2 regions of the Lysinibacillus sp. FSL K6-4013 genome follow, and region 2 is predicted to be linked to the other one. Evidence: riboswitches for the same ligand, from Rfam matches in the RefSeq annotation. Region 2 holds a riboswitch; the other holds the start of a gene.
What was found. A riboswitch is a leader RNA that binds a small molecule or an ion and turns the genes downstream of it on or off. The one in region 2 is predicted to bind S-adenosylmethionine.
Positions count from the first base shown of each region.

Region 1: it holds a riboswitch for S-adenosylmethionine, as region 2 does, so the genes downstream of both, metK (methionine adenosyltransferase) here and MHB39_RS02470 (MetQ/NlpA family ABC transporter substrate-binding protein) in region 2, are expected to answer to the same signal.

Region 1 is NZ_CP152031.1:3,529,324-3,540,690, reverse strand. It holds gene MHB39_RS17405 (ABC transporter ATP-binding protein) at 1-789, shown strand, start outside; gene MHB39_RS17400 (dipeptide ABC transporter ATP-binding protein) at 773-1,780, shown strand; gene MHB39_RS17395 (DUF1177 domain-containing protein) at 1,825-2,778, shown strand; gene MHB39_RS17390 (ArgE/DapE family deacylase) at 2,771-4,039, shown strand; gene MHB39_RS17385 (IclR family transcriptional regulator) at 4,174-4,935, shown strand; gene MHB39_RS17380 (aminopeptidase) at 4,947-5,870, shown strand; gene MHB39_RS17375 (NUDIX domain-containing protein) at 6,073-6,540, shown strand; gene MHB39_RS17370 (prolyl oligopeptidase family serine peptidase) at 6,524-7,300, shown strand; gene pckA (phosphoenolpyruvate carboxykinase (ATP)) at 7,367-8,953, opposite strand; SAM riboswitch class I at 9,343-9,461, shown strand; gene metK (methionine adenosyltransferase) at 9,720-10,916, shown strand; gene MHB39_RS17355 (gamma carbonic anhydrase family protein) at 11,096-11,367, opposite strand, start outside.
Region 2 is NZ_CP152031.1:508,911-520,277, forward strand. It holds gene MHB39_RS02465 (ATP-binding cassette domain-containing protein) at 1-807, opposite strand, end outside; gene MHB39_RS02470 (MetQ/NlpA family ABC transporter substrate-binding protein) at 914-1,744, opposite strand; SAM riboswitch class I at 1,833-1,938, opposite strand; gene MHB39_RS02475 (PPC domain-containing DNA-binding protein) at 2,061-2,564, shown strand; gene MHB39_RS02480 (pyridoxal phosphate-dependent aminotransferase) at 2,607-3,776, opposite strand; gene MHB39_RS02485 (carbon-nitrogen family hydrolase) at 3,873-4,667, shown strand; gene MHB39_RS02490 (PucR family transcriptional regulator ligand-binding domain-containing protein) at 4,720-6,288, opposite strand; gene MHB39_RS02495 (amino acid permease) at 6,522-7,934, shown strand; gene MHB39_RS02500 (CoA-acylating methylmalonate-semialdehyde dehydrogenase) at 7,957-9,486, shown strand; gene MHB39_RS02505 (aspartate aminotransferase family protein) at 9,520-10,872, shown strand; gene MHB39_RS02510 (glutathione ABC transporter substrate-binding protein) at 11,361-11,367, shown strand, end outside.

The sequences.
Region 1 (11,367 bases), 1.7 Mb from region 2:
ATAGAAATTTCTGAAAAGGAAATGCGCAATGTCCGAGGCAATGACATCTCAATGATTTTCCAAGATCCTATTACAAGTTTGAATCCAGTATTAACAGTGGGCAATCAAATTATTGAAGTCATTCAAGCACATGAAACAATATCGAAGAAAGATGCAGCTATCAAAGCCGTTGATATGTTAAAAATGGTTGGGATTCCTGAGCCAGAGAAACGATTAAAAATGTATCCTCACGAATTTTCAGGAGGGATGCGCCAACGTGTCATGATTGCTATTGCCCTTGCTTGTAATCCGAAACTACTCATTGCCGATGAGCCAACAACTGCACTGGATGTAACTGTACAAGCTCAAATTCTTGATTTAATGAAAAAATTACAACAAGAACACGATACAGCCATCATTATGATAACGCACGATTTAGGTGTGGTTTGGGAGCTATGTGACAAAGTAAATGTTATGTATGCAGGTCGCACAGTAGAGTCTACTACAACAAGACAGCTCTATGAGAAACCTTTACATCCCTATACGTGGGGATTATTAGAGTCTCAAATTACAATGGGGACACAAGAGCAACAAAGGCTGCCGGCTATTCCTGGTAGTCCACCAGATTTAACAATGCCACATAGTGGCTGTCACTTCTCAGCACGATGTCCTTTAGCGACAGATATTTGTCGTAGTACTGTGCCTGACTTAGTGGAAGTACAGGACAACCATTTTGTAGCCTGCCATTTACAAGCAAAAGATCAAATTGTTCCTAGGAAGGAGGGAATTTTTAATGCAACAGTACAATGAACTTGTCTTAAAGGTAAGCAATTTAAAAAAGCATTTTCCCATTAAAAGTTCAATTCCTTTTAAAAAACCAACACAATTTGTGAAGGCGGTAGATGGTGTAAGTTTTGAGTTATATAAAGGTGAGACACTGGGGATTGTGGGAGAGTCGGGGTGTGGTAAATCGACGGTTGCCCGTTTAATCAACCAGCTAATTTCACCAACAGAGGGAATAGTTGAATTTAAGGGAACGGATTTAGCAAGCTTAAATTCAAAAGATATCCGCTCTGCTCGAAAATCCATCCAAATGGTTTTCCAAAATCCTTATGCATCACTCGATCCTCGTAAAACGATTGAATATCTTATTGCTGAGCCATTAGTGATCCATGGGATTGGTGATGAGGCATCCCGTAAAAAGCGAGTGGTTGAATTACTTGAAACAGTCGGATTAAGTGCCTACCATGCAAAACGCCATCCACATGAATTTTCTGGTGGACAGAGACAACGCATTAATATTGCTCGGGCTCTTGCACTGAATCCAGATATTGTGGTGTGTGATGAACCTGTTTCCGCACTAGATGTCTCTGTACAGGCTCAGGTTATCAATCTATTAAAAGATTTACAAAAAGAATTCGGCTTAACCTATATTTTTATTTCACATGATTTGAATGTCGTGAACTACATGTGTGATCGGATTGCTGTCATGTATTTAGGAAAAATAGTGGAAATTGGCTCATACAAGGAAATTTATGAAAACCCTCAGCATCCTTATACACAAGCCTTGTTGTCAGCCATTCCTAAGGAAAATCCTTTTGATAAAAAGGAACGCATTATTTTAACTGGTGATGTTCCAAGCCCAGTAAATCCCCCGAGTGGCTGTGCATTCCATAAGCGCTGTCGTTTTGCTACAGAAAAATGTGCAGACGTCCAACCGACACTTGATACAGTATCAGCTACACATCAAGTATCGTGTCATTTATTTAAGTCGATAGAGCAAGAAGTATCATCCATTTAACGAAAGATAAAATTTATTGAAGCAGAAAAAGGAGCGGACTGATTATGTCATTGAAGCATGTTATTGAATTATACGAGGTAATGGATAGTATTTATGTAAACGGAGACACGATTAAAGAGTATTTACACAATATTGATTCCGCAGCAGATGTCAAGGTAAAAACTATTCAAGGCGAAAGCGGCTCAACTGATTTTGTTCGCGTCCTTGTGAAAGGAAAGAACGGCAAGTCCTCAGGCGGGAATGCACCGACATTGGGAATTATTGGGCGATTAGGTGGTATTGGAGCGCGCCCTGAAATGACAGGCTTTGTATCAGATGGAGACGGCGCACTGGCCTGTCTGGCAGGAGCAGCAAAAGCTATTGATATGGCCTTAAAAGGCGATCAATTAGAGGGTGACGTTATTTTCTCCACACATATTTGTCCAACAGCTCCAACCTTACCACATGAGCCAGTGCCATTTATGAACTCGCCAGTGGATATTAGTGTCATGAACGAAAATGAAGTAGAAGATACAATGGATGCTATTCTATCCATTGATACAACAAAAGGCAATCAAGTATGTAACCATAAAGGATTTGCTATAACGCCAACTGTTAAAGAAGGTTACATATTAAAAATTAGTGATGATTTATTGCACGTATATACACAATCTGCTGGTATTTCTCCAGTTGTCCTACCGATCACGATGCAAGACATTACACCATATGGTAATGGATTATTCCATATCAATAGTATTTTACAACCGGCTGTTGCAACATCTAGCCCTGTTGTAGGTGTGGCGATTACAACTGAATCTGTTGTAGCAGGCTGTGCAACAGGTGCAACACATGTCACAGATGTAGAAAATGTTGTGCGATTTGTGTTAGAGGTAGCAAAAACTTATGGTGCTAAAAAATGCTCTTTCTTTGATGAAACACAATTTTCACATATGAAAGGCTTATATGGTAGCATGAGTCATTTACAAACGAAAGGAAACGAGGTACACACACATGAATGATTTACAAGCACTTAAAGCTCAATTAGTAGATGCAGTTGAAAATCATCAAGAGGAATTGTTAGCGTTTTGTTCAAAGCTCATTCAAATCCCAAGTGTCAATCCTCCAGGGGATACGACTGAAATAACAGCTTTTATCGAAAACTATTTAAATGATGTAGGCATTACTTATCAAAAATATGAAGCTGCAGATAAAATGTTTAATCTAGTAGCATCCATTGGAAATGGGAAAGGAAGAGAACTCGTTTATTGTGGTCATACCGATGTTGTACCTGTTGGTGATCTATCGAAATGGGATTTTGATCCATTTTCAGGAGAAGTGAAGGATGGCTGGATGCTTGGCCGTGGGGCAAGTGATATGAAAGCCGGTTTAGCGGGTATTATTTTTGCAACAAAGCTATTAAAGAAACTGGACATCGAACTACCAGGAAAATTAACTTTGGCAATCGTACCAGATGAAGAAACAGGCGGCGAATTTGGTGTTCCTTGGCTGTTAGAGAGAGGCTATGTGCAGGGAGATGGTTGTTTAATCGCTGAGCCCTCTTCACCTTTAAACCCAACAATTGGACAAAAGGGCTCTTATTGGTTTGAATTAGAAGTGCGTGGGGAACCTGGACATGGAAGTCTATCACCATTGGCTGGACGAAATGCCATTGTCGATGCAATTCGAGCTATTCAAGAGATTCGTACACTATGGGATGTAGAAATTACGATTCCTGAAGAGGTACAGCCACTTATCGAGGTATCAAAAAAATACATGCGTGAAGTGGAAAAAGATCGCTTGAAATATCAAGAAGTTTTAGAGAAAATTACTGTAAATATTGGTACAATTGAGGGAGGTACGAAGTCAAACGTAATCCCAGATTACTGTAAGGTTCAGGTCGATTGTCGTTTACCATTTGGCATTACACAAGAGGAAGTAACAGAAATCTTGACAAATAAACTAGATGGTTTGGCTATCGATTATTCAATCCAACGTTTTGGCTTCAAAAGTGTAGCCAATTATACACCTGCTGAAAATCCTATATGCCAATCGATAGTGGAAAATATTTCTTATGTTACGGGGCAAGAGGCATATGGTGTCATGCAGTGGGCAAGCAGTGATGCTCGTCATTTCAGACAGTATGATATTCCTGTATTGCAATACGGCCCAGCTTATTTACCAAGTATTCATGGTTATAATGAAAAAGTGCGTGTTGAGGATATCGTACGCTGTGCAAAAGTTTATATAACTGCTGCTGTTGATTTCCTATATCAAAAGTAAGAGATTAGCTACTCTCTTACTTTTGATAAAGTGATATCAGGTGCTGACGGCTGCTAAATCTATCGATTATTTCCCCCTTAAGAGAGAGATTTGCAGCCGTTTGTACAGATAAATAGATCAGAAGGATGAGAGATATGCTAAAGACATTAAATTTATCAATTGCGGTTTTAAAAATGTTTACAAAGGAAAAGCCCACATGGGGTGGTCGAGAGTTAGCACTGGCGATGAATATGAATCATACAAATTTATATCGCATTCTTGAAACCTTCGAAAATAATGGGTTTATTACAAAAGATCCTATAACAAAAAAATATTCTCTTGGTATTGCATTATGGGAAATAGGTATGAATATGTATGATTCATTAAACATAGATCAGCTATGTATGCCAGTTCTTGAGAAATTAAAGGATGTCACTGGTGAAACAGCTATTTTTACCGTACTGAATGGACTGGAAGCGTTAACATTACTGAAAGCAGAGCCTGTAAATAAGGTGAAGTTTACAGTTTCAAGAGGTAGTAGATCGCCACTTTATGTAGGAGCATCTTACCGTTCAATGCTTGCTTTTTTAAATGAAGAGCAAATTGCAAAGGTTATTGATGAACCATTAACAGCTTATACAAATAATACAATGACAGATGCCACAGAAATACGGGCAGAGCTAGAAAAAATTAGATCATGTGGCTATGCACTTAGTAATAGTGAGTATTCGGTCGATGTATTGGCGCTAGCTATGCCTATATTCAATAGTGAGGAACAGGTCGTAGCATCCATTACCGTTTCTGGACCAATTTATCGTTTTACAGAGCAACGTGTTCCGGAGTTTTTGGGACCTTTAACGGAAGCTAGAAATGAAATAGAAGGAATTATTCGTAGATATCATTTGAATTTTAATTAAGGAGTCCTGTTATGCAGCATTTACATGACATTGCACTAAATGTTTTAAAAGGCAATTTAAATGTTCAATCATCAGAGTCACTATTAATTTTGACAGATCATCACAAACAAGACATCGCGAAAATTTTTTATGAAGCTGGACTATCAATTACAGCAAATACAATGTTCATGGTGATGCCCCTGTTAGAGAAATCTGGTCAAGAGCCAATCCAAGCAGTTTCTGAGCTTATGGCGAATGCCGATGTTACACTGTGTATTACCTCCCATTCCTTAACGCATACAATGGCTCGTAAACATGCCTGTGAAAAGGGCGGGCGTGTAGCAACAATGCCAGGTGTGACATTGGAGATGCTAGAGCAAGGTGCTCTTCATGCTGATGCAGAGGAGATCGAAGCTATGGTAGAAAAATATGTCCTTTTACTTGATACGGCAAAAGGTATTCGTATTGTCAAGGATGGCCATGAGCTCACGTTTAGTGTAGAAGGCCGTTTAGGAATTCGTTCCACTGGTGTTATTCGTCAACCAGGTGAGTATGGAAATATTCCTTCAGGAGAATCATATATTGCGCCAATAGAAACATCTGCGAATGGAGAGATTTTAGTAGATGGCTCTATTGCAAATATTGGTGTCTTAAAGGAGCCATTATTATTAAAAATTAAGAATGGTCGCTTAGAAGAGGCAATCGGTCCTGATGGTGCACGTCTACTTGCTTTACTTGGGGAAGGTAATGGTAGAATTATTGCCGAGTTTGGCATTGGGGCCAATAAAAGTGCCATCCTATGCGGCAATGTATTAGAGGATGAGAAGGTATTTGGGACAATACATATTGCTTTTGGCAGTAATGCACCATTCGGAGGAGCCAATGCGTCAGATGTTCATATCGATTGTGTTGTAAAAAGCCCAATTGTCTACTTTGACGGTCAGCAAGTCATCTAAAGAAAAGCGTGTCTTCTTTTGAAGCACGCTTTTTTCATGCTTTACAAGACTGTAGTTAAGAGTTGCTTGTCATTGTAGGATTACACTATAGTTAATATAGATAGGAATAGGAATGATGATTAAATTCTGTCCATAAAATAGAAGCAATGATGAAAAAAAGTAACTTTTGTTTTGCAACAAGAAAGAACGTGAGGTTGAATAGATGTTAACATTTACAGATTTACATGGCCTACAAGTAGATTTGAGTTTTACAAGAGGTGAATTTAAAGTAGAACCTAAACACGTCCTTGTCCTTTTAAAGCATAAGAATAAATGGTTATGTACTGTCCATAAACGACGAGGTGTAGAAGTGCCAGGGGGGAAGTTAGAAGAAGGTGAAACATTAGAGGAGGCGGCAATTCGAGAAGTTTTTGAAGAAACGGGTGTTCATGTAAAAAATCTTCAATGGTTCGCAGAGTATGCAGTGCATGATGAAATCGTTTTTTGTAAAACCGTTTACACGGCACAATTTTTAGCGCAAGAGGACATAGAATTTGATTTAGAGACATCAGGCATGCTTTGGTTAACCGATGAAGAATTTGCTCAGCATCCTAACTTGAGCTTTCACATGAAGGATGAGGGGATGAAGAAAATGCTGGAGGAGTTGAAAGACCGTGACATACAATGGTGAAATTGTGGAAAAACGTGCCTATCCCTCACCCAATCCAGCAATACGACTAACAGAAATAACCTATCTATCACAGGGCTTGCGTATAAAAGGGTTATTAGCGGAACCAAAAAAAGAAGGTACATATGATGGCTTTTTATATTTAAGAGGCGGTATGCAAAGCATTGGGATGGTAAGACCCTCTCGTATTGCACAATTTGCTGCGCAGGGCTTTATCGTATTTGCCCCATACTATCGTGGGAATCGTGGGGGAGAGGGACGTGACGAATTTGCAGGGGCAGACCGTTACGATGCGGTCTACGCAGTAGATGTACTGAAACAATTTTGCAATGACAATATCCATGTTTTTGGTTTTTCGCGAGGTGGTATTATGGCTCTGTGGACAGCCATTTTAAGAAAGGATATTACTTCTGTTGTAACATGGGCAGGTGTTTCTGATGCAACGGCCACTTATTGGGAACGTACAGATATGCGCAGGATGATGAAGCGCGTTATTGGAGGAACACCGAATCGTGTACCAGAAGCGTATGATGCAAGAACACCGCTTTTTGAGATAGAGCGGATAACAGCCCCTGTACTTATCATTCATGGCTATCGTGATGAAAATGTAGATATAGAACATGCCAGACAATTGGCATTTTTTTTAGAGGATGCAAATAAATCATTCGAAACTTGGTATGATCTTAACTACGCACATCAATATCCACCAGCAAAAAATCGTGAAACTGTCAGTGCTCTTTGCAAGTGGATGAAGCAACAATAAAGCTTAGAGAATACAAAAAAGACAAAGGGAACAACGTATTCGTTCCCTTTGTCTTTTATTTAGTCGTTATTTTAATGGGCCACCAAGTGTAGTGATGGCTTCAGAAACGTTTGAGAATTTCTTGAAGTTTTCATTGAATAAGCCTGCAAGCTCAGCAGCTTTTGCATCGTATGCAGCTTTATCTGCCCATGCTTCACGAGGGTTTAACACTTCTGAAGGTACACCTTCAACTGCTGTTGGAATGTGTAAACCAAACACAGCATCTTGTGTCGTTTCAACATCTGCTAATTTACCATCAATTGCTGCACGAACCATTGTACGTGTGTAAGAAAGTTTCATACGGCTACCTGTGCCATATTCGCCACCAGTCCAACCAGTGTTCACTAGGAATACTTGTGCACCGTGCTCGTCAATTTTTTGTCCTAACATTTCTGCATATACTGTAGCAGGAAGTGGAAGGAATGGAGAACCGAAACAAGTAGAGAAAACTGGTTCTGGCTCAGTTACACCACGTTCTGTTCCTGCAAGTTTAGAAGTGAACCCGCTTAGGAAGTGATACATTGCTTGTTCTTTTGTTAATTTACTGATTGGAGGTAACACGCCAAATGCATCAGCTGTTAGGAAGATGATTGTTTTTGGATGACCTGCAACAGAAGGATCAACGATATTTTCGATATATTGGATTGGGTAAGCTACACGTGTATTTTCTGTTAGAGAACCGTCATCATAGTCACAAATACGAGTTTCTGGATCAACAGCTACATTTTCTAATACAGAGCCGAAGCGAATTGCATTGTAGATTTCTGGTTCTTTTTCAGCAGAAAGATTGATTGTTTTTGCATAGCAACCACCCTCAATGTTGAACACACCATTATCAGACCAACCGTGTTCATCGTCACCGATAAGCTTACGATCTGGGTCAGCTGATAACGTCGTTTTACCAGTACCAGATAGACCGAAGAATAATGCCACATCGCCAGCTTCACCTACGTTTGCTGAACAGTGCATTGAAAGGATACCTTGTTGTGGTAATAAGTAGTTCATGATACCAAAAATAGATTTTTTCATTTCACCAGCATATTCAGTACCACCAATTAAAATAATTTTCTTTTCAAGTGATACGATAATGAATGTTTCAGAGGCAGTACCATCAACCGCAGGATCTGCTTTAAAGTTCGGAGCTGAGATGACAGTGAAGTCGGCAACATGAGAAGCTAATTCATCTGCTGTTGGACGGATAAATAATTGATGAGCAAAAAGATTGTGCCATGCGTATTCATTAATAACTTGAATGCTTAATTGTGAATCTTTGTCAGCACCTGCAAAGCCTTTGAATACGAATAACTCGTCACGTTCTTTTAAATATTTTATTACTTTTACATATAGGTTATCGAACACTTCAGAAGAAATTGGTTGGTTGACTTTACCCCAGTCAATTTGATCTTTTGTGCTTTCTTCTTCTACCGTATATTTATCTTTAGGTGAACGACCAGTGTATTTGCCAGTTTCTGCACGAACTGCGCCATCTACTGTTAACATTGCTTCACCACGAGATGTAGCTTTTTCTGCTAATTGTGGTACTGAAAGTTGAACATTAATGTTACCGCCGTTTAATAATTCCTTCAGTTCGTTTGCAATTTCTACTGAATTCATCGATTAAATACCATCCTTTTTTATAGTATTCCCTTGATTTAGAGGGATTTTTTCTTAATTTCAAAAATAGTATAACACAATTGCTTAAATAATCTATACTAATTAAGAAATTATTTTAGAGTTTTTACCACTTTTCAATAAACTGACAAAAAATAATGTTTTTCGAGTAGAATACCATCAATCCTACTGTAATTAGGCATGAAAATTGAGCCACACATATGTTACCACAAGTAGCTAGGTATGTTGTAGGGATTAATTTGCTTCTATTTACATCATCATCCAAGTATGAAAAGTTTTTGTGTAATAGGTTCTTTCCTTTCTATACAGTAATACATAAGAAAATATTTGACAACGTTCGACCTTTTGAGTAACATGAAATTGAACGGATACTCTTATCCCGAGCTGGTGGAGGGTCAGGCCCTGTGAAACCCGGCAACCTGCATGAACTATTTCACGACATGCGCTGGTGCCAACCTGATGCAAGGGAACATCCCTTGAACGATAAGAGTGAAAGGTTACGCAGTCATTATTCCTTTCCTCATGTAAAGTAACGTGAGAAAAGGATTTTTTTATTGTTAAAAATCAATGTAAAGGTAAGTATATGTAGTTCTTTCCTTATTATAATGACGGATCTTTCGAAATCCTCGTGTTAAAAGCAGCAGTAACGGCTTGAGAGTTCAATCCTTAGGAGCGGACTTGACATGGGTAATGAGTACCGTATTCATACACAACTACTTATTGTAAGAGTATTTAGGAGGAAAACCAAATGACAAACCGTCGACTGTTTACATCAGAGAGTGTAACAGAAGGACATCCAGATAAGATTTGTGACCAAATCTCGGATGCCATTTTAGATGCTATTTTAGCAGAAGATCCAAATGCGCGTGTAGCATGTGAAACAACCGTAACAACAGGATTAGTATTAGTAGCAGGAGAAATTACAACTTCTACTTATGTTGATATTAAAGGTATCGTTCGTGATACTGTAGCAGAAATTGGCTATACACGTGGTAAATATGGCTTCGATGCAGAAAACTTAGCGGTGCTTGTGGCGATTGGTGAACAATCACCTGATATTGCACAGGGTGTTGATCAGGCATTAGAGGCACGTGAAGGCTCTATGACAGATGCTGATATTGAAGCAATCGGTGCTGGTGACCAAGGCTTAATGTTTGGCTATGCATGTAATGAAACACCAGAGCTTATGCCATTACCAATTAGCTTGGCTCACAAATTAGCACGCCGTTTAACAGAAGTACGTAAATCAGGTGAACTTGCCTATTTACGTCCTGATGGTAAAACGCAAGTAACGATTGAATATGATGACAATAATGTACCCGTTCGCGTGGATACAATTGTTATTTCAACACAGCATGATGAAGAAGCAACACTTGAACAAATTCAAGCGGATTTAAAAGAATTTGTTATTGCACCCGTTGTACCGAGTGAATTATTAGATACTAACACTAAATACTTCATCAACCCAACTGGCCGTTTCGTAATTGGTGGACCAAAAGGCGATGCTGGATTAACAGGACGTAAAATCATTGTTGATACATACGGTGGTTATGCACGTCACGGTGGTGGTGCCTTCTCAGGTAAGGATGCAACCAAGGTAGACCGCTCAGCAGCATATGCGGCACGTTATGTAGCAAAAAACATCGTAGCAGCTGGCTTAGCAGAGCGTGCTGAAGTACAACTTGCCTATGCGATTGGCGTTGCTCAGCCTGTTTCCATTGCTGTCGATACATTTGGCACAGGTAGAGTAAAAGAAAGCGAGATCGTTGAATGGGTACGCGAGCTATTCGATTTACGCCCAGCAGGTATTATTAAAATGCTTGATCTTCGTCGTCCAATTTATAAACAAACTGCTGCGTATGGACATTTTGGTCGTACAGATTTAAATGTACCATGGGAGCAAATTGATAAAGCCGACGCACTACGAGAAAAAGCACGTTTATAAACTATTGAACTAAAGTAATGAAGTCATTAGAAAATTATTCTAATGTATTAATAAGCAAAGGGGCAACATTGCTCCTTTTGTTTTTTTACAAAAAATACCTCGCTAGAATTCGTGAACATAATCGGTACACGAAAACGCGAGGGATTTTTTCGTTAGTATTGATTTTTTGTGTATCTTATTTATTTCTGAAGTGACTTATAATATTGACCTTTTTCTGCGTATTCTCGTACAATGCGTTCCATGTCCTCTTTATCTTCAGCATTTAATTCTCGGACAACTTTTGCTGGACGACCTAATGCTAAACTATTTGGAGGAATGACTTTACCAGGAGGTACTAGGCTTCCTGCTCCAATAAATGCACCTTCTCCAATCTCAGCTCCGTCTAAAATAATGGAACCCATACCAATTAAGGCATTTTTGCGAATTGTACAACTATGTAAAGTGACTTGGT
Region 2 (11,367 bases):
AAGAAATGTTAAACGGATTACACTTCCTGAAACATTTAATTGCTCAATAAGAGAAGGGGATAAATTACGTTGTGAAATTGTATTCAAAAACTTTCGCGTTGTAGGGTGCTTCGGTTTTGCAAAAAGTTCAATCGCTGTGCCAAATTCCACAACTTTCCCTGACTCTAGAACAGAAACCTCATCGCAAATTTTTTGAATTACATTCATTTCATGGGTGATGAGCAGAATCGTAATGCCTAATTCCCGATTAATTTTTAACAACAATTCAAGAATGGCTTCCGTTGTTTCAGGATCAAGTGCACTTGTTGCTTCGTCACTAAGTAAAATCTCTGGTTCCTGTGCTAAGGCACGTGCAATAGCCACACGCTGTTTTTGACCACCTGAAAGTTGATTTGGGTAACTATCTAGTTTATCTGTTAAGCCGACAATTTCGGCATACTTAGCTACTCGGTTTTTTACTTCCGCCTCTTTATAGCCTAGCAGCTTTAAGGGAACAGCAATATTATTGTAAACCGTTGCTGTTTTTAGTAGATTGAAGTGCTGAAAGATCATCCCGATTTTTTGGCGTGTTTGACGTAATTCATGAAGAGAAAGGGTCGTAATGTCTACATTGTCTATCACTACTTTTCCCGCTGTAGGACGTTCTAGTAGATTAACGCAACGAATGAGTGTACTTTTCCCAGCACCACTATAGCCGATTACTCCATGAATTTGTCCCTTTTTTACATGAAGATTGATGCCATCCACAGCTTTTATGATGCCTTTTTTCGATTTAAATTCTTTTGAGATATTTTGTAATTGAATCATACGATTATTTGCTCCTTTCTCAACCTTCTAAAAAGCAAGAATCTGCTCGTTTTCCTATAGAGGAATTTCGGCAGATTCTTCGGCTTATAGAAGCTTTCTGAATGTATTACCAACTAGGGATTACAGAACCTTTAAACTCTTCTTCGATGAATTGACGTACCTCATCAGACTGATAAGCCTCAACGAACTTTTTAATTGTTGGATCATTTTCATTTTCAGCACGCACAACAATATAGTTCACGTATGGAGAATCAGTAGATTCCAATAAAATAGAGTCATCTTTAGGATTAATGCCAGCTTCTAATGCAAAGTTTGTATTAATAGCTGCTACATCTACTTCACTAAGTTGTTTAGGAATTTGAGCTGCCTCTAATTCAATGAATTTTAAATTCTTTTTGTTTTCTTCTACATCACGGATCGAGGCTGTTAAGTCTGCGCCATCTTTTAACTTAATATAGCCAGCTTCCTGTAAAACAAAGAGGGCACGCGCTCCATTCGTTGGGTCATTTGGTAAGCCAAACGTTGCACCGTCAGGAATGTCATCAAAGGATTTATATTTTTCCGAGTAGATACCCATTGGATTTAAAATCGTTTTGCCCACTGGTACTAAATCTGTATCATGATCTTTATTAAATGTATCCAGGAAAGGCTCGTGTTGATAGCTGTTCGCATCAAGATCACCTTCAGCTAAGGATGTATTAGGTAAAACATAGTCAGAAAATGATTTTAGCTCTACTTCCAGCCCGTTTTCTTTTGCTACTTTAGCTGCTACTTCTGCAATTTGCTCGTGAGGACCAGAAGTGACACCTACGACGATTTTCTTTTCATTAATTGCCTCAGCTTGGCCTTTACTATCTTCTTTAGAGCCACAGCCTGCTAAAGCTGCTACTAATGTTAGACTTGCTAAACCTACTAAAAATTTATTTTTCTTTTTCATGAAAATACCTCCAAGATTGTTTTTATCGGTTTCTTGAAAATAAAAAAACTCTCTTACAAATTAAGAGAGGCTCATGAAAAGATGTCCTCTCTTATCTATCAAACGAAGATCGTTTGCAGGATTTAGCACCTTCCTTTAAAAAAGGAGGTTGCCGAGCTTCATAGGGCCAGTCCCTCAGCTACTCTTGATAAGAGATTTATAATATTTTTTTGTAATTCCGATAGAACTAATATAATTTATAGGGTATAGTAAGTCAATAAATAATTTTTAAATTTTTTATATAATTATAATATTTCGACACAAAAGAGGGATAACAATGTCTGTAAGAGTTAATTATGGTATAGGTTCATTTGGTAAGGTTATTAGTGCTCGTTTTCTAACGGGAACAGATATCATTGAAGGGATTGAAGCGCTTTGCGAAGAGAATAGTATAGAGTCAGCCACAATTGTAAGCTGTATTGGCAGCTTTCAAAAAAGTAGCTTTGTTTATTTAGTGCCAGATGCAACAGCTCCAATTCAAGTTCGTTTTAGTGATGTGATTGAAAAAGAGGGACCATTAGAATTTATTCAAGGTTCAGGTGTGGTGTGTAAGCGAGATGGTGGATATGAGACACATTTCCATGGCTCTATGAGCGATCAATGGGGTGTTGTATCAGGTGGGCATTTAATAAAAGGGGGCAACCCTGTTATTACTGCTGACATCGTGTTGGCAGAGGTACAAGGGATTCAACATATTCGAAAATGGGATGATGAAACAGGTCATGTTCAATTTTATCCATTAGAAAATGGTTTAGGGCAACCAAGGAAAATTGAAAAATAGTAATAATCCTGTAGCTAGGGATAGCTACAGGATACGGCATCCTTATCTATTAAATAATTGTAATTGCTCGATTCTATGGATTGCTTCACGTAAGCGCTCCTCACTAACCAGCAACCCTACGCGCACATAGCCCTCACCATATTGACCGAAGCCATTACCTGCTGCTACAGCGATATCAGCTTTTTCGAGCAAAAGATCAGCAAACTGTTCACTTGTATAGCCTAGTGGTACAGGGAGCCATGCGAAGAAGGAGCCTTTTGGAGCCGTAACATGCCAGCCAATTCTTCGAGCTTCTTCAATGAGTACATTGCGGCGACGCTCATAAGTAGCTCGTAATTCATCCGCACATTGTTGGGAAGCCGTCAGTGCTACTGCTGCGGCTTGTTGAATGGCAGGGAATTGACTACAAAACAGATGATCCTGAATTAGATTAATAGCAGCAATAATCTCGGCATTCCCTACAGCGAAGCCTATACGCCAGCCAGCCATATTATAGGTTTTCGATAATGTATACATTTCAACTCCTACTTCTTTTGCACCCTTTGCTTGAAGGAAGCTAACTGGTTTATTACCGTCAAATCCTATTGCCCCATAAGCAAAATCATGTGATACGATAATATTGTGCTCCTTCGCAAAGCGAACGGTCTCTTCAAAAAACGCAAGTGATGCTGTACCACCTGTAGGGTTGTTCGGGTAATTTAAGTAAAGAAGCTTTGCCTTTTCTTTCACTTCATCAGGTAATGCATGATAATCAGGTAAGAAATCATTTTCAGCAAAAAGTGGCATCACTTCAAAATTGACGTCCCCTAGTACGACACCTGATAAGTAATCTGGATAGCCAGGGTCTGGTAAGAGCATCGTGTCACCAGGGTTTAACACAGCTAAAGGTAGCTCAACTAGACCAATTTTTGTTCCACCAAGAATCGCTACCTCTGTATCAGGATTTAGTTCTACCTGATATTCACGTTGATAAAAGTCGGCAGCAGCTTGGCGTAATTCAGCGAGACCTCTAAATGGTGAATATTTGTGGTTTTGAGGATTTTCAGCTGCTTCCTGTAATGCTTGAATGATGTGAGTAGGCGTTGGCTGATCAGGATTTCCTTGCCCAAGGTTAATGACATCACGCCCTTCTTCTAGGGCCAAGTTTACTTTTTGAACGAGTGCTGCAAAAAATTGAGTGGGTAGTTGCTGTAGTTTTTTAGAGAATTCCATGCATGATCACCTTTTTCAGAATATAATAATTATTATTGAAGAATATGAAGCAAATAGTATTACTTTTTCTGTTAATTGTCTAGAGGAGGAATGGATATGAAAATCGGATGTATTCAATTAAATGTTGGCTTTGGCAAGGTTGAAGAAAATTTTGAACGTGCCGAGGATAAGATTCGTGAAGCTGCAAAAAATGGGGCAGAAATCATCGTGTTACCTGAAATGTGGAATACAGGCTATGCTTTAGAGAAACTACCTGAGCTAGCAGATATCAATGGTGAGCGGACAAAGGCCTTTTTGGCTAAACTTGCAAAGGAACTTGATGTACATATTGTAGGGGGCTCTGTTTCAACAAAGAAAGGCGACAAATTTTATAATACGATGTATACCTTTAATCGTAATGGAGAACTTGTTGGAGAATACAGCAAGGCACATCTTTTCCGTTTAATGGACGAGCATCTTTACTTGGAAGCAGGGGATGAAATGAATCGTTTTGCTTTAGATGATATTGAAGCTGCGGGTGTCATTTGCTACGATATTCGCTTCCCAGAATGGTTACGTGCACATGCATTACAAGGAGCAAAGGTATTATTTGTACCAGCGCAGTGGCCAACTCCAAGGATTGACCATTGGAAAACATTGCTGCAGGCTCGTGCAATTGAAAATCAATGCTTTGTCATTGCAGTAAATCGTATTTCGAAAAAGGTAGAAAATTTTAATGGGCAATCTATGATTATTCAGCCTTGGGGAGAAGTACTTTGGGTTGGTGCTGAGGATGAGGAAGTAGCGGTGATTGATGTAGACTTTTCTATCGTCGATGAGGTACGTGGAAGAATCCCTGTTTACGATGATCGTAGACCTGGACTGTATCAGGATGTAGTTGTGAAAGGGTAAAAAAGAGGCACGCTTAGAAGGGAGATTCCCTTTTGGGCGTGCCTACTTTTTTCTAGCTCTTATCCTCAATCAATGAATTGGCTAGTAGCATAAATTCAAGTGTAATGCGGTTATGCCCGTTCATGAAATTTTTCCCTAGTAAACTTTCAAGCTTTTTTAAGCGGTGATAGAGTGTTTGACGAACAATAAACAATTGATTCGCTGTTTGCTGTTTAGAGCCATTTGTTTGTAAATATACCTGCAATGTTTCGAGAAGCTTGCTATTATATTTTTCATCGTATTCAATAACGGGCTGTAAATAGTCATAAATCACTTCCTGTAAATCCACCTGCATTTGTAATTTATAAATTAAATGATATAAATGCAGATCATCATAAAAGAACGAGGACGTTTGTACTTTTCGACAAATATATAAGGTTTCTAGTGCAGTTTGATAGCTTTTAGGAATTTCATCTACATCACAAACGACCTTTCCAATGGCTATCTGATAACCTTGAGCTTGCTGCTTTTTATAGAATTCCGTTTTGGCCAAGGAGGAAAACATGTTGTTTAACATATCACGAACGGCTTTACTATCTTTTGTATGCAATAAAATAAAAATAACATAGCTTTTTCTTTCAAATAAAAATGGAATAAAGCCATGTTGCTCAAATAGATTACGATAATAAAGCTTACTATAGACAACATCCTCCTGAGCCTTTGTCAACGTATTAGGAGAGGCCAAAATAAAGACAGCTCCACTAGATTGTGTATAGTTAGCATAATGTGTAACGATAAATTTGTAGATTTCCTCCTTAGACAGTTTTTGATCAATCCAATCAGCTAAAATCGAAGCATCCTCAATATTCTTTTTTTCCTCAATATAAAACTCTCGCATTAAAAGCTGTGCCAACGCTGTTGCCGTGCGATCTAATATTAATAATTCAAATTCGGAGAAAAGCCCATCTTCTCGATAAATTGATAAATCGGCATAATGTTGATCAAATAGAAAAATAGGCTCATGTTTAAATTGCTGAGTCGATGTATTCAATGTTAGGAATTGTTGCCGCTTTTTATGCGCCATATTCGGGAAAAAGACAGGCTCTCTTCCCTTAATGGAAAACATAATTTGTATTTTTAATTCATTATACATATTTTGTAAAATATCGTCCGTGTTTTGTCCCAATACTGCATTTTTGTTCAATGTTTGTGAGTAAGCTTCTAGTGAAGAAATCAGTAGATACTGCTGATTGATAATTTGGCTATGTAAATCCTGTGTAATACGAACAAAAGGAACTGCTTCATGGAAAACAATAATAGGAAACTGGTGGCGGTTGGCAAGTGTTAAAATCGCTTCAGGTACTGCTTGAATAGAGGTTCCATATTCAATACAAAGGGCAGCACAATTTTTTTGAATGATGGCTTCAATAAAGGATACAAAGTCCTCAATACTATGTTGGAGACTAAGCCCTGTAGTTAATACTAACTCTTCACCAACTAAAAAATTATCAACATGTATGATTTCTAGTACATGTACCCATTTCACGTTCCTTGTTAATCCCTCATGACCTGCAACTACCTCCGCATTTTGAAAATATTTATTCTGTAAAACGTCTAGTACTTTTAGTTGAAATGGGCTCAATTTTGCCCCTCCTTTTGACATGCATCCATTTGGTTTGATTTCAATAATTTCTACTTAATGCTGAAAATTATCTCATAAAATCATTTTTAATTTATTTTAAGAATATTTAGTCTATTTTACATTATGTATAAAACAAAAGTATAGAATTTTACAGTTTGTCTATTACTTCAACGTTATGAAAGATGTAAGATTTTTGTAAGCGATCAAGCAATCTACTAAAAGAGGTGACAGATATGGGGCAACAAACGCATTTACAAAGAGGATTAAAGAAGCGGCATATGACGATGATTGCGATTGCCGGTGTAATCGGTGCCGGACTATTTATGGGGAGTGGCTCGGTCATTAACTTAGCTGGTCCAGGGGCAATTTTATCGTATATATTTGCAGGAATTATCGTTGTATTAGTTATGCGTATGCTAGGTGAGATGGCGGCAGTCAATCCAACGAGTGGATCGTTTGCTCACTATGCACATGAAGCCATTGGTCCGTGGGCAGGTTTTATGATTGGATGGTTGTATTGGTTTTTCTGGGTAATCGCCATTGCTTTAGAGGCAACAGCAGCAGCTGCCATTATTCAATATTGGTATGATGGGATTCCTTTATGGCTATTAAGTCTGTTCTTAACTGTAGCACTTACATTAACAAATGTTCTTTCTGTCAAAGCTTTTGGTGAGTTTGAGTATTGGTTCTCTCTTATTAAGGTTGCAAGTATAGTCGTTTTTCTAGGTCTGGGTGCCTTTATTATCTTTGGTATCGCTCCAAACTTTACTGCTGTTGGTATGACCAACTTAGTTGGGCAGGGTGGTTTTTTACCAAATGGTTTTGGCGCTGTTCTAATGGGTGTCGTTATCGTTATTTTTTCATTTATGGGGACAGAAATCGTTGCGATTGCTGCTGGTGAATCGGATGAACCGTTAGCTGCTGTCACAAAAGCTACCAATTCTATTACTTGGCGTATTTTAATTTTCTATGTGGGCTCTATTGCAGTTGTAGTGACGCTATTACCTTGGCATTCCTCAGATATTTTAACAAGTCCTTATGTAGCGGTACTTGATTATATTGGTATTCCTGCAGCCGCACAAATTATGAATTTTGTTGTTTTAACTGCTGTATTATCATGTCTAAATTCAGCACTTTATGCTACATCACGAATGGTATTTTCTTTAGCGGAAAAAGGAGAAGCGCCAAAAGCATTTTTAAAATTAAACAAAAATGGTGCACCTGTCAATGCCATACTTGCCGCAACATTTTTCTCGTATATTGCGGTCATTATGAATTACGTTTCGCCAGATAAAGTATTTATGTTTTTATTAAGTTCCTGCAGTGCCATTACGTTGATTCTTTATTTAATCATTGCCTTTTCACAATTAAGAATGCGACGGAAGATTGAACAAGAAAATCCAGAGCTATTAAAGGTGAAAATGTGGCTATTTCCATATTTAACGTATTTCACAATAATAGCAACAACAGCATTACTCATTGCCATGTTCTTTATAGAGTCAATGCGTTCACAAATTTTATTTACATGCGTTATTGTGGCCATTGTAATGATTTTCTATATGCTTACTCAAAAGAAAAAGGTGATTAAACAAGCCGATGAATCAAGTTCCCTTTTCACAAAAGACAAGTTTGATTTTGAACAATAAGACGATGAAGGAGTGGTCCTATATGACAGTTCAGCAAGAAATGAAAACGCTAACACATTTTATCAAAGGAGAAGAGGTAGCAGGAACAAGTAACAGATTCTCTGAAGTATATAATCCGTCAACAGGTGAGGTCATTGCAAGAGTACCCCTTGCTTCAAGAGATGAGGTAAAGCATGCTATTCAGCTTGCAAAGGAAGCCTTTCCAGCATGGAAAAAAACATCAATTGGGAAGCGGGTAGAAGTATTACATCGATTCCGTCAGCTGTTAGTAGAAAGACAGGAAGAGCTTATCAATGTGATTTGCCAGGAAAGTGGAAAAACTAAGGAAGATGCGAAAGGTGAAATTGTTCGTGGTATTGAATCTGTAGATATGGCAATCAGTGCCCCACAAATGCTAAAAGGAGAGTACTCGGTCAATGTAGGTGGAAATATTAATGCTTTTTCTGCCAAATCGCCACTTGGTGTAGTAGCAACCATTGCACCATTTAATTTTCCTGTTATGGTACCACTGGCTATTACAAGTATGGCTGTTGCGGTAGGAAATGCCGTTATTCTAAAGCCATCTGAACGTGTACCTATTTCAGCATTATATTTGAGCCAATTATGGAAAGAGGCAGGTCTACCAGACGGTATTTGGACAGTGGTTAATGGAGATAAAGAGGCAGTCGATGAACTATTAGAAAACAAAGAGATTCAAGCAATTTCATTTGTTGGCTCAACGCCTGTTGCTGAATATATCTATCAAACTGGGACAAAGCACAATAAACGTGTTGCGGCATTTGGTGGTGGAAAGAACTTTATGATTGTAATGCCTGATGCCAATTTAGAACAGACAGCAAATGCCTTTTTAGGAGCAGCATATGGTGCAGCATCTCAGCGTTGCATGGCTATTTCTGGTGCACTCGTTGTAGGGAAGGATACGGAGCAACGATTTACAGAAATATTGAAAAATAAAATATCCCAACTAAAGGTAGGGCCTTATACAGAGCAAGACGTCGATTTCGGTCCTGTCATCACTAAACAATCAAAGGAAACGATTATACGTTATATCGATGGGGCGGTCAGTGAAGGAGCGAATCTTGTCATCGATGGAAGACATCCAAAAGTATGTGAATCGTCAAATGGTTTTTATCTTGGTCCTACTCTACTTAATCATGTAAAACCAGAAATGACGATCTTCAAAGAGGAGGTCTTTGGTCCAGCACGTATTGTAGTGGGGGTTGACTCTCTACAAGAGGCTATCGACTTAATAAATGATCATGAGCTTGGCAATGGTGTCACAATGTTTACAAGCAGCGGCGCAGCGGCGCGTAAATTCCAAGAAGAAATAGAAGTGGGCATGGTAGGAGTAAATGTACCAATACCAATTCCAGTTGGCTATCACAACTTTGGTGGATGGAAACGCTCTAAGTTCGGTGAAGGGCATATGTTTGGCCCAGATCAGGCGAGATTCTTTACAAAGGCAAAAACGATTTCTGAGCGCTGGCCAGATGAAACAGAAGATACAACAAGCTCCTTTGCGTTCCCGAGTAATAACGATGTGAAAAACTAATGTAAGGAAAATAATAATGAGGGGTGTTTGGCGATGACGCAGATCAATCTTAAAAGTGATGTATTAGCAAAGGATGAGCAATATGTATGGCATTCAATGAAACCCTATAATCCGCAAGCCACGTATGTAGTAGAGAAATCTGATGGTGCAAAAATCACAGATACAGATGGTGCGGAATATATTGATGCGATGGCTGGGCTATGGTGTGTCAATGTTGGCTATGGTCGTAAAGAATTAGCGGATGCAGCACATGAGCAAATGATGAAAAATGCTTATGCACCTTTATCTCAGGGACATTTACCAGCAGTCGAACTAGCCGAAAAACTTAATGAAATGCTTGGTGGAGATTATGTTATTTTCTTCTCTAACAGTGGTTCAGAGGCGAATGAAACAGCTTTTAAAATAGCACGCCAATACCACCAGCAAAAAGGACAAAGCTCGCGCTATAAAATTGTCTCTCGCTACCGTGCTTATCATGGGAACTCCTTTGGGGCTTTAGCGGCAACAGGGCAGGCGGAGCGTAAATATAAATATGAGCCTCTATCACCTGGCTTTATCCATGTTGCACCACCTGATCAATACCGTGAGCATGAAAGTGATACTATTGCGCCATTAGATTTAGCGAGTGTAAAGGCCGTAGACAAAACGATGACATGGGAGCTGGGCGACACAATTGCAGCGATGATCTTAGAGCCTATTATTACAGGTGGTGGTGTCATTATGCCTCCAGAAAACTATTTAAAAGGTATTGAAGAAGTATGTAAAAAACACGGCGCTTTAATGATTGTGGATGAGGTTATTTGTGGCTTTGGTCGTACAGGAGAGCCATTTGGATTTATGAATTATGGTGTACAGCCTGATATTATTACCATGGCTAAAGGAATTACAAGTGCCTATTTACCATTATCAGCTACAGCAGTAAAGCGTGAAATATATGAGGCGTTTACTGGATCAGATGCATACGGCTATTTCCGCCATGTAAATACATTTGGTGGCTCACCGGTGGCATGTGCAGTCGCATTAAAAAATATTGAGATTCTTGAGCAAGAGGCATTATTTGACCGTTCCAAGGAAGTTGGTGCAGCAACACTAAAAACATTGCAGCAAGAATTGCAGCAACACCCAAATGTGGGGGATGTACGAGGTAAGGGCTTATTGATTGGGATTGAATTAGTTGTAGATAAAATCTCGAAAGAACCTTTACCTGTGGAGAAAGTGAATGCAGTCATTGCAGCATGTAAAGGGCAAGGTGTCATCATTGGGAAAAATGGAGCTACTGTAGCAGGATTTAATAACGTCTTAACGTTATCGCCACCACTTAATATTGCACAAGAAGATCTTGACCGCATACTAAGTGTGGTTGTGAATAGTATAAATACGCTATAGTAACTATTCATGTAGGTTCTAAAAGCCATATCATAAGGGCTTTTAGAACTTTTATTAATGGGCTTTGGAGCAACAATCAGCTGTAGGGAGCATTATTATAGCTCAATAAAAATAAATATAAAATTCTGAAATTTATTAAAAAAATACTGGAAATATTAGATTTCATCGTTTATAGTTGTTAAAAATAATGAAATTTTCTGATAATAAAACAATGTTCTGAGAGGGAATATTTTTTTAATCACTTATTTTCAGCAGTGGAATAAATATACCTTGTATTTTGAACTATACTTTCTGAGTTAAAAGCAATTGTGATAGTTGAGGAAGCAATATCTTTCCTGAATTGAATTGTCTAATCTTAAGAAAATATAGTTTATTTTTTGCCTATTTATTTTCATCAGTGGAGAAAATAAATTCATTTTGGTAATTATATTTCTTAATCTAAGTTATAAGAAATATTTTTATATATTTTTACAAAGGGAGTAGATGAGATGAATT